2 regions of the Stenotrophomonas sp. SMYL41 genome follow, and region 2 is predicted to be linked to the other one. Evidence: predicted binding sites of a transcription regulator. Region 2 holds the regulator's gene; the other holds the start of a gene.
What was found. Region 2 encodes FliA, which starts transcription of late flagellar genes. Its sites were predicted from a motif close to TAAAGTTTNNCNNNCNNNGGCCGATAA; they were not measured.

Region 1: V3B30_RS17910 (methyl-accepting chemotaxis protein) is a predicted target of FliA. The motif match lies at 1,352-1,378, and genes of this name have one in related genera.

Annotation. Positions count from the first base shown of each region.
Region 1 is NZ_JAWIRX010000017.1:71,471-75,883, forward strand. Features, by position in the region: gene V3B30_RS17900 (S41 family peptidase) at 1-292, shown strand, start outside; gene V3B30_RS17905 (NAD(P)-dependent oxidoreductase) at 391-1,284, shown strand; gene V3B30_RS17910 (methyl-accepting chemotaxis protein) at 1,477-4,008, shown strand; gene V3B30_RS17915 (DUF2628 domain-containing protein) at 4,086-4,413, opposite strand, start outside.
Region 2 is NZ_JAWIRX010000003.1:15,610-20,022, reverse strand. Features, by position in the region: gene flhF (flagellar biosynthesis protein FlhF) at 1-1,593, shown strand, start outside; gene V3B30_RS04170 (P-loop NTPase) at 1,580-2,467, shown strand; gene V3B30_RS04165 (RNA polymerase sigma factor FliA) at 2,464-3,207, shown strand; gene cheY (chemotaxis response regulator CheY) at 3,265-3,657, shown strand; gene V3B30_RS04155 (protein phosphatase CheZ) at 3,657-4,262, shown strand; gene V3B30_RS04150 (chemotaxis protein CheA) at 4,265-4,413, shown strand, end outside.

The sequences.
Region 1 (4,413 bases), on a different contig from region 2:
GGTGCTGATCGACCGCCGCACCGGCTCGGCGGCCGAGTTCGTCGCCTACTCGCTGCAGGCCTTGGGGCGCGCGCGCATTGTCGGCACGCGCAGCGGCGGCGCAGCGCATATGTTCGGCGATCCTGTGCTGCTGCCCGATGGCTATCAGATCAGTATTCCCGATCGGCAACCGATCAACCTGCGCACCGGCGGCAACTGGGAACGTACCGGCGTGAGGCCTGATGTGGCCGGTGGCGACGATCCGCTGTTCATCGCGCGGCAACTGCTGGCGCCTGCGAAGTCGTCAAGATGAACGCACGATTGCATGGCTGTCCTATCGCAGATGCGCGATTGCATGCCTAGAATCGAAGCATCCCGGTAGTTCCCGGGCGCTTCGAGTGAATGGACTCAATGAAGATTCTGTTGACCGGCAGTTCCGGGCGCATCGGGCGCGCGATCTTCGGTGCGCTGGCGGCCGCCCACGAAGTGGTGGGGCTGGATCGCAGTCCGTTCGCCACCACGCGCATCATTGCCGATGTCACCGATCGCCAGGCGGTCACGCGTGCGGTGCAGGGCGTCGACGCGGTCATCCATACCGCGGCCCTGCATGCCCCGCATGTCGGGCTGGTGCCGGACGCGGTGTTCCAGCAGATCAACGTGGAGGCAACCGCGCACCTGCTGCAGGCCGCGCGCGAAGCCGGCGCACGGCGTTTCGTGCTGACCAGCACCACGGCGCTGTACGGTCATGCCGTGGTAGCCGGTGGCTGCCGTTGGATCGACGAAGACACCGAGCCGCTGCCGCGCACGATCTACCATCGCACCAAGCTGCAGGCCGAGACCCTGGCTGAAGCTGCCGCCACGCCGGGCTTCAGCGTTCGCGTGCTGCGCATGGGCCGGTGCTTCCCGGAACCGCCCGAACGGATGGCGATGTTCCGCCTGCACCGCGGCATCGATGCCCGCGATGTGGCCAGCGCACATGCTGCACTGCTGCTCGACGAAGGCGCCCGATTCGCCCGCTACCTCGCCTGCGCACCGACGCCGTTCCGGCGAGAGGACTGCCTGGAGCTGGCCACCCACCCGCGCAGCGTACTGGCCCGTCGCGCGCCGCAACTGCTGGCCGAATTCGAACGCCGTGGCTGGCCGCTGCCATTGAGCATCGACCGTGTCTACGACAGTGCCCGCCTGCGCAGCGAGCTGGGCTGGCAGCCGTGCTTCGGGCCGGACGACGTGCTGCAGCAGTACGCCGTCGGCAGCATCGAGGTACTGCCGCGCGCGCAGTGGATCAAGGACCGCGTGGCCGAGTGAGGGCGACGCAAAGGATGGGTAGCTGCCCCGACCCTGAGCGGATTCAGGAATGTGCAGGCTGGTTGCCTCAACCTCGTTGGCGGGCGGCCGCTAACCCGGTGCGCTTCCAGCGCCGGGCCCGTCCCGGCGGCCGGTGGCCTGCGCGGTGCCCTGGTGGCGCCGGTCGTCCTGAACTGCCTTGCGGACCCTCCCATGCCTTCTTCCCGTTCCGCCGCTGCCCGCCGCCCGGGCAGCATCGCCCACAAGCTGATGCTGGGCACCGCCGCGATCGCGCTGCTGTGCTTCGGCCTGACCGCGTTCCTGATCTACCGACAGGCCAGCGCCAGCCTGATCAGCGCATCGCGCCAGACCATGACCAGCGAGGCCACCGCCGAAGCACGCCGGGTAGCGGCCGATCTTGGTACGGCCTTCGCCAGCAACGATGCCATGGTCGAAAGCGTATTGGCCCAGCGCGCCCGTGGTGATGTCCCCGATCGCGCCAGCCTGGCCGCCGTGCTGGGTGAGCAGCTGCGCGCCCATCCGGAATGGCTGGGCAAGAGCACCATGTGGGAGGCCGATGCCTTCGATGGCAAGGATGCCGATTTCGTCAACACCGAAGCGCACGATGCCACCGGCCGCTACATGAGCTACTGGGCATGGCATGACGGCAAGCCACAGCAGTCGGTGATGACCGACTACACCGAGACTGCCAGCGGTTCCGGTGACTGGTACATGGCGCCCAGCCGCGACAGGCTGCCGAAGGTCAGCGAACCGTACGCCTATGACATCGCCGGGCGGCAGGTGCTGATGAGTACGTTGAGCACGCCGATCGTCGAGAACGGCAGGTTCCTGGGCGTGTTCACCGTGGACTTCTCGCTGGCGGCACTGCAGAAGCACCTGGCCACGCTGAAGCCGATGGGGGCCGGCCGGGTGGAACTGCTGTCGCCGAAGGGCGTGGTGCTGGCCTCGGCCAATGCCACCGAGATCGGCAAGCCGCGCAACGATGCACTGACCCGCAGCATGCTGGCCGACATCGCCGCCGATCGTCCGTTCGAGGCCTTCAGCCCCGATGCGGCCGGCAACGTGCGCGTGTACGTGCCGCTGCGCGTGGGCAACGCCCCGCAGCGCTTTGCGCTGGGCGTGGTGATGCCGCATGCGGTGATCGTGGCCGAAGCGCGCCAGCTGCTGTGGCTGACCCTGCTGGTCGGCGTGATCGCGGCGCTGACCCTCAGCGCCGGTGTCTATGTACTGCTGCGCCGCCTGGCGATCCGCCCGCTCGCCGAAGCGGTGCGAGTGGCCGGCGACGTCGCCGCCGGCAAGCTGGACAGTACGCTGCCGGCGCGCAGCAACGACGAAGTAGGGCGCCTGCTGGATGCAATGCAGGGCATGCGTGGCCAGCTGCAAGCGGTGATGGCCGCGCAGGCCGAAATGGCGCGCCGCCACGATGCCGGTGAACTCAGCTACCGCATGGATGCCGCGGCGTTCCCGGGCGAGTACGGCCGCATGGTGGCCGACAGCAACCAGCTGGTGGCCTCCAGCAACGCGGTCACCCAGCGCCTGGTTGAAGTGATGCAGCGTTATGCCGTGGGCGACCTCAGCGTGGACATGGAAGCACTGCCGGGCGAGAAGGCGGAGTTCACCGCTGCGATGGCGACCACCAAGCGCAACCTGGCTGCGATCAACGAGCAGATCCAGCAGCTGGCCGCCGCTGCCGCCGCCGGTGACTTCGCCGTGCGCGGTGATGCACTGCGCTTCGACCATGATTTCCGCCGCATGGTGGAGACCCTGAACACGATGATGCAGGTCAGCGACCACAACCTGGCTGCGCTGTCGACGCTGCTGCGCGCGATCGCCGCCGGTGACCTCACTGCCCGCATGCAGGGCGACTTCCACGGCGTGTTCGCGGTGATGCGCGACGATGCCAACAGCACCGTGCAGCAGCTGACCCGGATCGTCGGCCAGATCCAGCAGTCGGCGGCCAGCATCCGCCTAGCCGCTGGCGAGATCGCTGCGGGCAACAGTGACCTGTCGCGGCGCACCGAACAGCAGGCCGCCAACCTGGAAGAAACGGCCGCGTCGATGGAAGAACTGACATCCACCGTGCGCCAGAATGCCGACCATGCGCTGCAGGCCAACGCGCTGGCCGGTTCCGCAGCGGGCGTGGCCAGCGAAGGCGGCGAGGTGGTCGGCCAGGTGGTGCACACCATGGAACAGATCGAGGCGTCGTCGCAGCGTATCGCCGAGATCATCTCGGTGATCGATGGTATTGCCTTCCAGACCAACATCCTGGCGCTGAACGCGGCAGTGGAAGCGGCACGCGCCGGTGAGCAGGGCCGCGGTTTCGCCGTGGTCGCCAGTGAAGTGCGCGCGCTGGCACAGCGCTCGGCCGGTGCGGCCAAGGAGATCAAGGCGCTGATCGACGCCTCGGTGGCGCAGGTCGGTGCCGGTGCACAGCTGGTGCACGGCGCGGGCCGCACCATGCAGGAAATCGTAGGTCAGGTTGGCCGGGTCAACGAGATCATGGCCGAGATCTCAGCGGCCTCGCGCGAGCAGTCGGCCGGCATCGAGCAGGTCAACCAGACCGTGGTGCAGATGGACGAAACCACCCAGCAGAACGCCGCACTGGTGGAGGAAGCCAGCGCCGCCGCCCGCGCGATGGAGGAGCAGGCCGAGCAGCTGGCGGTGGCGGTGTCGCGCTTCCGCCTGCAGGCCGAGCCGGAGGCCACGGCCCGCCGCGCGGCGTGATCCCGGAAACGAAGACGCCCGGCGGGGGCCGGGCGTCGGGTGCATCCTCGCCGCGCATCCGGCGCAGGTCGGTTGGCTCAGAACATTCCTTCAAACGGGTTCCAGCTGGTGCGTCCTTCCACCTTCTCCAGGTAGTAGCTGTAGTTGGTGCTGGAGGCGACAAGGAGGTTCATGGCGATGAACAGCATGCGCCCGACGATGTCCGGAAGGAACATGGTGACGATGGCCAGCACGATGTTGATGCCGATCACCACCAGGGCTTTGCGCCACATGCCGAGGATCAACAGGTAGATGGCGCCGAAGAACAACGCGAAGAAGTTCAGGTTGATCTTCAGGCGGTCACCAAAGGACAGCGCCTTCCAGGCCTGCTTGAAGCCGGGATTCTTGGGGGCGCCGTGCTGGCGG
Region 2 (4,413 bases):
ATGCGCTCGGCCATGAACCTGGTGCGCAAGGAACATGGTCCTGACGCCGTGATCCTGTCCAACCGCCGGATCGAGGAAGGCATCGAGATCGTCGCCGCCGCCAACTACGACGAGAGCGCCGTGCAGCGTGCACTGGAAGCCTCGCGCCGCGACGTGGCGCCGCCGCCGGCACCCAGGCCGCGCACCGCCGCCGACGCGGTGATCGCCGCGGTCACCCGCCGCCGCAGCAGCACCCCGGCCCCGGAACCGGTCGCCGCCACCACCTCGGCCGTCGCCGCCCTCGCCCGTGCCGCCGTCGGTGCCACCGGCCGCACCCTGGACAGCGCCGACGAAATCGTGCCGACCCGCGGCAGCACCGGCTTCGCCGCCACCCTGGCGCGCGCCGCCGTCAACGAACCGGCACTGCCGGAACAGAGTTACGCCCCGTTTGCCGAAGCCATCGTCGCACCGGCGGCCACCAGCGCCACGCCGGCCAACCGCGCCCGCTTCCAGATCGACCCGCCGCACGAGGCGCATCACGAAAGCGCCGCACCGGCCGTGCAGCCACCGCCGCTGCCGACCGCTGCCGTGACCGATGCGCAGCCCGAGGTCGCCCGCAGCGAACCGGCAGCGGCCGAAGCCGCCGTCGACGCCAGCCCGGCCCCCATGCTGGCCCCGGCACCGACGCTGACCGTGGTCGCCCAGGACGACGCCGAGATCCGCCAGCTGCGCCAGGAAGTGGCCGGCATGCGCCAGGTGATCGAGCGCGAGATGAACCGCTTCACCGACGAGCGCCTGCGTGGCTGCCCGGTGCGCGCCACCGCGCTGGACCTGATGGACGAATACGGCTTCGATGCCGGCCTGGCCCGCGACGTGGCCATGCAGATCCCGCTGGAGACCGAGGCCCACCGCGGCCGCGGCCTGATGCTGGGGCTGATCTCGCGCAAGCTGCCGATCGCCCCGGTCGACCCGCTGGAAGAAGGCGGTGTGATCGCCCTGGTCGGCCCCACCGGCGCCGGCAAGACCACCACCATCGCCAAGCTGGCCTCGCGCTTCGCCGAGAAGCACGCGCCGCGTGACGTCGCCCTGGTCACCACCGACACCACCCGCATCGGCGCCCGCGAACAGTTGTATGGCTACGGCCGCCAGCTCGGCATCGCCGTGCACGAAGCCAACAGCGGCACCGACCTGGACCAGCTGCTGGAACGCCTGAAGGACTACAAGCTGGTGCTGATCGATACCGCCGGCCTGGGCCCGCGCGACCGCGCCCTGGCTGCCCAGCTGCAGTGGCTGCGCGCCGCCCGCCAGGTGCGCACGCTGCTGGTGCTGCCGGCCAACACCAGCTTCGGCGACATGGACGAGGTGGTCCGCCGCTTCGGTGCGGCCAACCTGCAGGGCCTGGTGCTGAGCAAGCTGGACGAGACCGGCCGCTTCGGCAACGCCCTGTCGGTGGCCGTGGACCACGCCCTGCCGATCACCTGGGTGACCGATGGCCAGGACGTCCCGGAGGACCTGCACCGGGCCAGTGCAGCCAATCTTGTACTTCGCCTTGAAGATTTGCGCCGAGCGGCCGATATGCCCTGCAACCCGGAGTTGAACCATGCCGTCGCGTGAGTACGCCAAGCTGACCAAGACCTTCCCGCTGTCGGCCACCCGCAGCGAGCCGCTGGGCCCTGTGCGCACCATTGCCGTGACCGGCGGCAAGGGCGGCGTGGGCAAGACCAACGTGTCGGCCAACCTGGCCGTGGCGCTGGCCGGCATGGGCAAGCGCACGCTGCTGCTGGACGCCGACCTCGGCCTGGCCAACATCGACGTGATCCTGGGGCTGAACCCCACCTTTACGCTGGCCGACCTGGTTGCCGGCCGCTGCTCGCTGGACGACGTCATCGTCGAAGGCCCGAACGGCGTGCTGGTGGTCCCGGCCGCCTCCGGCCGCCGGCACATGGCCGAACTGGCCCCGGCCGAGCATGTCGGCCTGGTCAATGTGTTCTCCGAGCTGGAACGCGAGCTGGACATCATGGTGGTCGATACCGCTGCCGGCATCACCGATGGCGTACTGACCTTCTGCCAGGCCGCGCAGGACACCGTGGTGGTGGTCTGCGATGAGCCGGCCTCGATCACCGACGCCTACGCACTGATCAAGGTGCTGTCGCGCGAGCGCGGCGTGGACCGTATCCAGGTGGTGGCCAACATGGTGCGCGACCCGAACGAGGGCCGCGTGCTGTACGAAAAATTGACCCGCGTCTGCGAGAAGTTCCTCGCCGATGTCTCGCTGAACTACCTGGGTTGCGTGCCGCAGGATGATTGGCTGCGCCTGTCGGTGCAGCGCCAGCAGCCGGTGGTGAAGGCCTACCCGTCCAGCCCATCGGCGCTGGCCATCACCGAGATCGCACGCCGCACCGCGCGCTGGCAGGCACCGACCGAACCGCGTGGCGGTGTCGAGTTCTTCCTCGAGCGCATTCTCAAACAGCGCGGGGTGGCCGCATGAAAGGCGCAGCCCAGTACAGGGAAGTCCAGCGCTCGGCGGCCAACGAGGTCATCGCCCAGCACTCGGACCTGGTGAGGCGCATCGCCCACCACCTGGCCGCACGCCTGCCGGCCAGCGTCGAAGTCGACGATCTGATCCAGGCCGGCATGATGGGCCTGATCGAAGCCTCGCGCAGCTACGACGCCGACCAGGGCGCCTCGTTCGAAACCTATGCCTCGATCCGCATCCGCGGCTCGATGATCGACGAGATCCGCCGTGGCGACTGGGTGCCGCGCTCGGTGCACCGTCGTGCACGCGACGCCGCCGCCACCATCCGCCGCCTGGAACAGAGCACGGGCCGTGCTGCCAGCGCCACCGAAGTCGCCGCCGCGATGGAGATGCCGCTGCCCGAGTACCTGCGGCTGATGGAAGACGCCGCACGTGGCCAGGTGCTGAGCCTGGAATCGCGCATCGAAGACCAGGGCGAACTGGACACCGTCGCCCAGGGCGGCCCGACCCCGCAGCAGGTCCTGGAGCGCGGCGAATTCGGCCGCGAGCTGGGCAAGGCGATCGGCCACCTGCCCGAGCGCGAACAGCTGGTGCTTTCGCTCTACTACGAGCAGGAGCTGAACCTGAAGGAGATCGGCGCCGTGCTCGGCGTGAGCGAGTCGCGGGTCTGCCAGATCCACGGCCAGGCCGTGCTGCGCCTGCGCGGCCGGCTGAAGATATTCGAGGCCGCCGATGCCGGCCTCGAAGAATGAACATCCCCGAGGCGTCTGCCCCCGGCCGCCCGGAATGAACAACAAAGGAACTCTGCTTTGAACAAGAACATGCGCATCCTGATCGTCGACGATTTCTCGACCATGCGTCGAATCGTCAAGAACCTGCTGGGCGATCTGGGCTTCACCAACACCGCCGAAGCCGAGGACGGGCATGCCGCGCTGTCGCTGCTGCAGAGCCAGTCGTTCGATTTCGTGGTCACCGACTGGAACATGCCGGTGATGACCGGTATCGAGCTGCTCAAGGCGATCCGCGCCGACGCCAAGCTGAAGACCCTGCCGGTGCTGATGGTCACCGCTGAAGCCAAGCGCGAGCAGATCATCGAAGCGGCCCAGAACGGCGTGAACGGTTACATCATCAAGCCGTTCACCGCGCAGACGCTGGAAGAGAAGCTCGGCAAGATCTTCGAACGCCTGGCAGCCAGCGCCTGATGGATACCACGGTCGACAAGAACGCCCTCGCCCTGCGCCTGCAGGAAGCCCTGGACGCACTGGAGTCCGGTGACGAAGCCGCGTGGCGGCAGCGCATCGATGGGCTGGTCGCGCTGCGCACGCAGCCGATGATGAGTGGCCTGTCGCGGCTGGCCCGCGAGCTGGGACAGGCACTGGGTGAACTGCCGACCGTGCCCAGCGAAGCCGGGGAACTGGACGATGCCTGCGCACGCCTGGACCACGTGGTGGCGATGACCGAACAGGCCACCCACCGTACCCTGGACCTGGCCGAGGAATGCCGCAGCCTGACCGAACAGCTGCGCGCCGAAGGCCTGCAGCCGGGCCAGGACGCGCAGCTCGAGCGCATCCGCCACAACCTCACCGAGATCGCCCTGACCCAGAGCTACCAGGACCTGACCGGGCAGATCATCCGTCGCGTGGTCGGCATCGTCCGCCGCGTGCACGAAGGCTTCGGCGCGCTCGGCCTGCCGCCGGAACAGCATCGCACCGACCCGGAACTGGCCGGGCCGGCACTGAAGGGACTGGACCGCCACGCGGTCTCGCAGAACGACGCCGACGACCTGTTGTCGGATCTGGGGCTGTAAGCATGAGCGCTGTATCCGACGACATCACTGCCGATTTCATCATCGAGGCACAGGAGATCCTGGATCGCCTCGGCGAACAGCTGGTGTCGCTGGAGCAGGCACCGCAGGACGCCGAACAGCTCAATGCGGTGTTCCGGGGCTACCACACGCT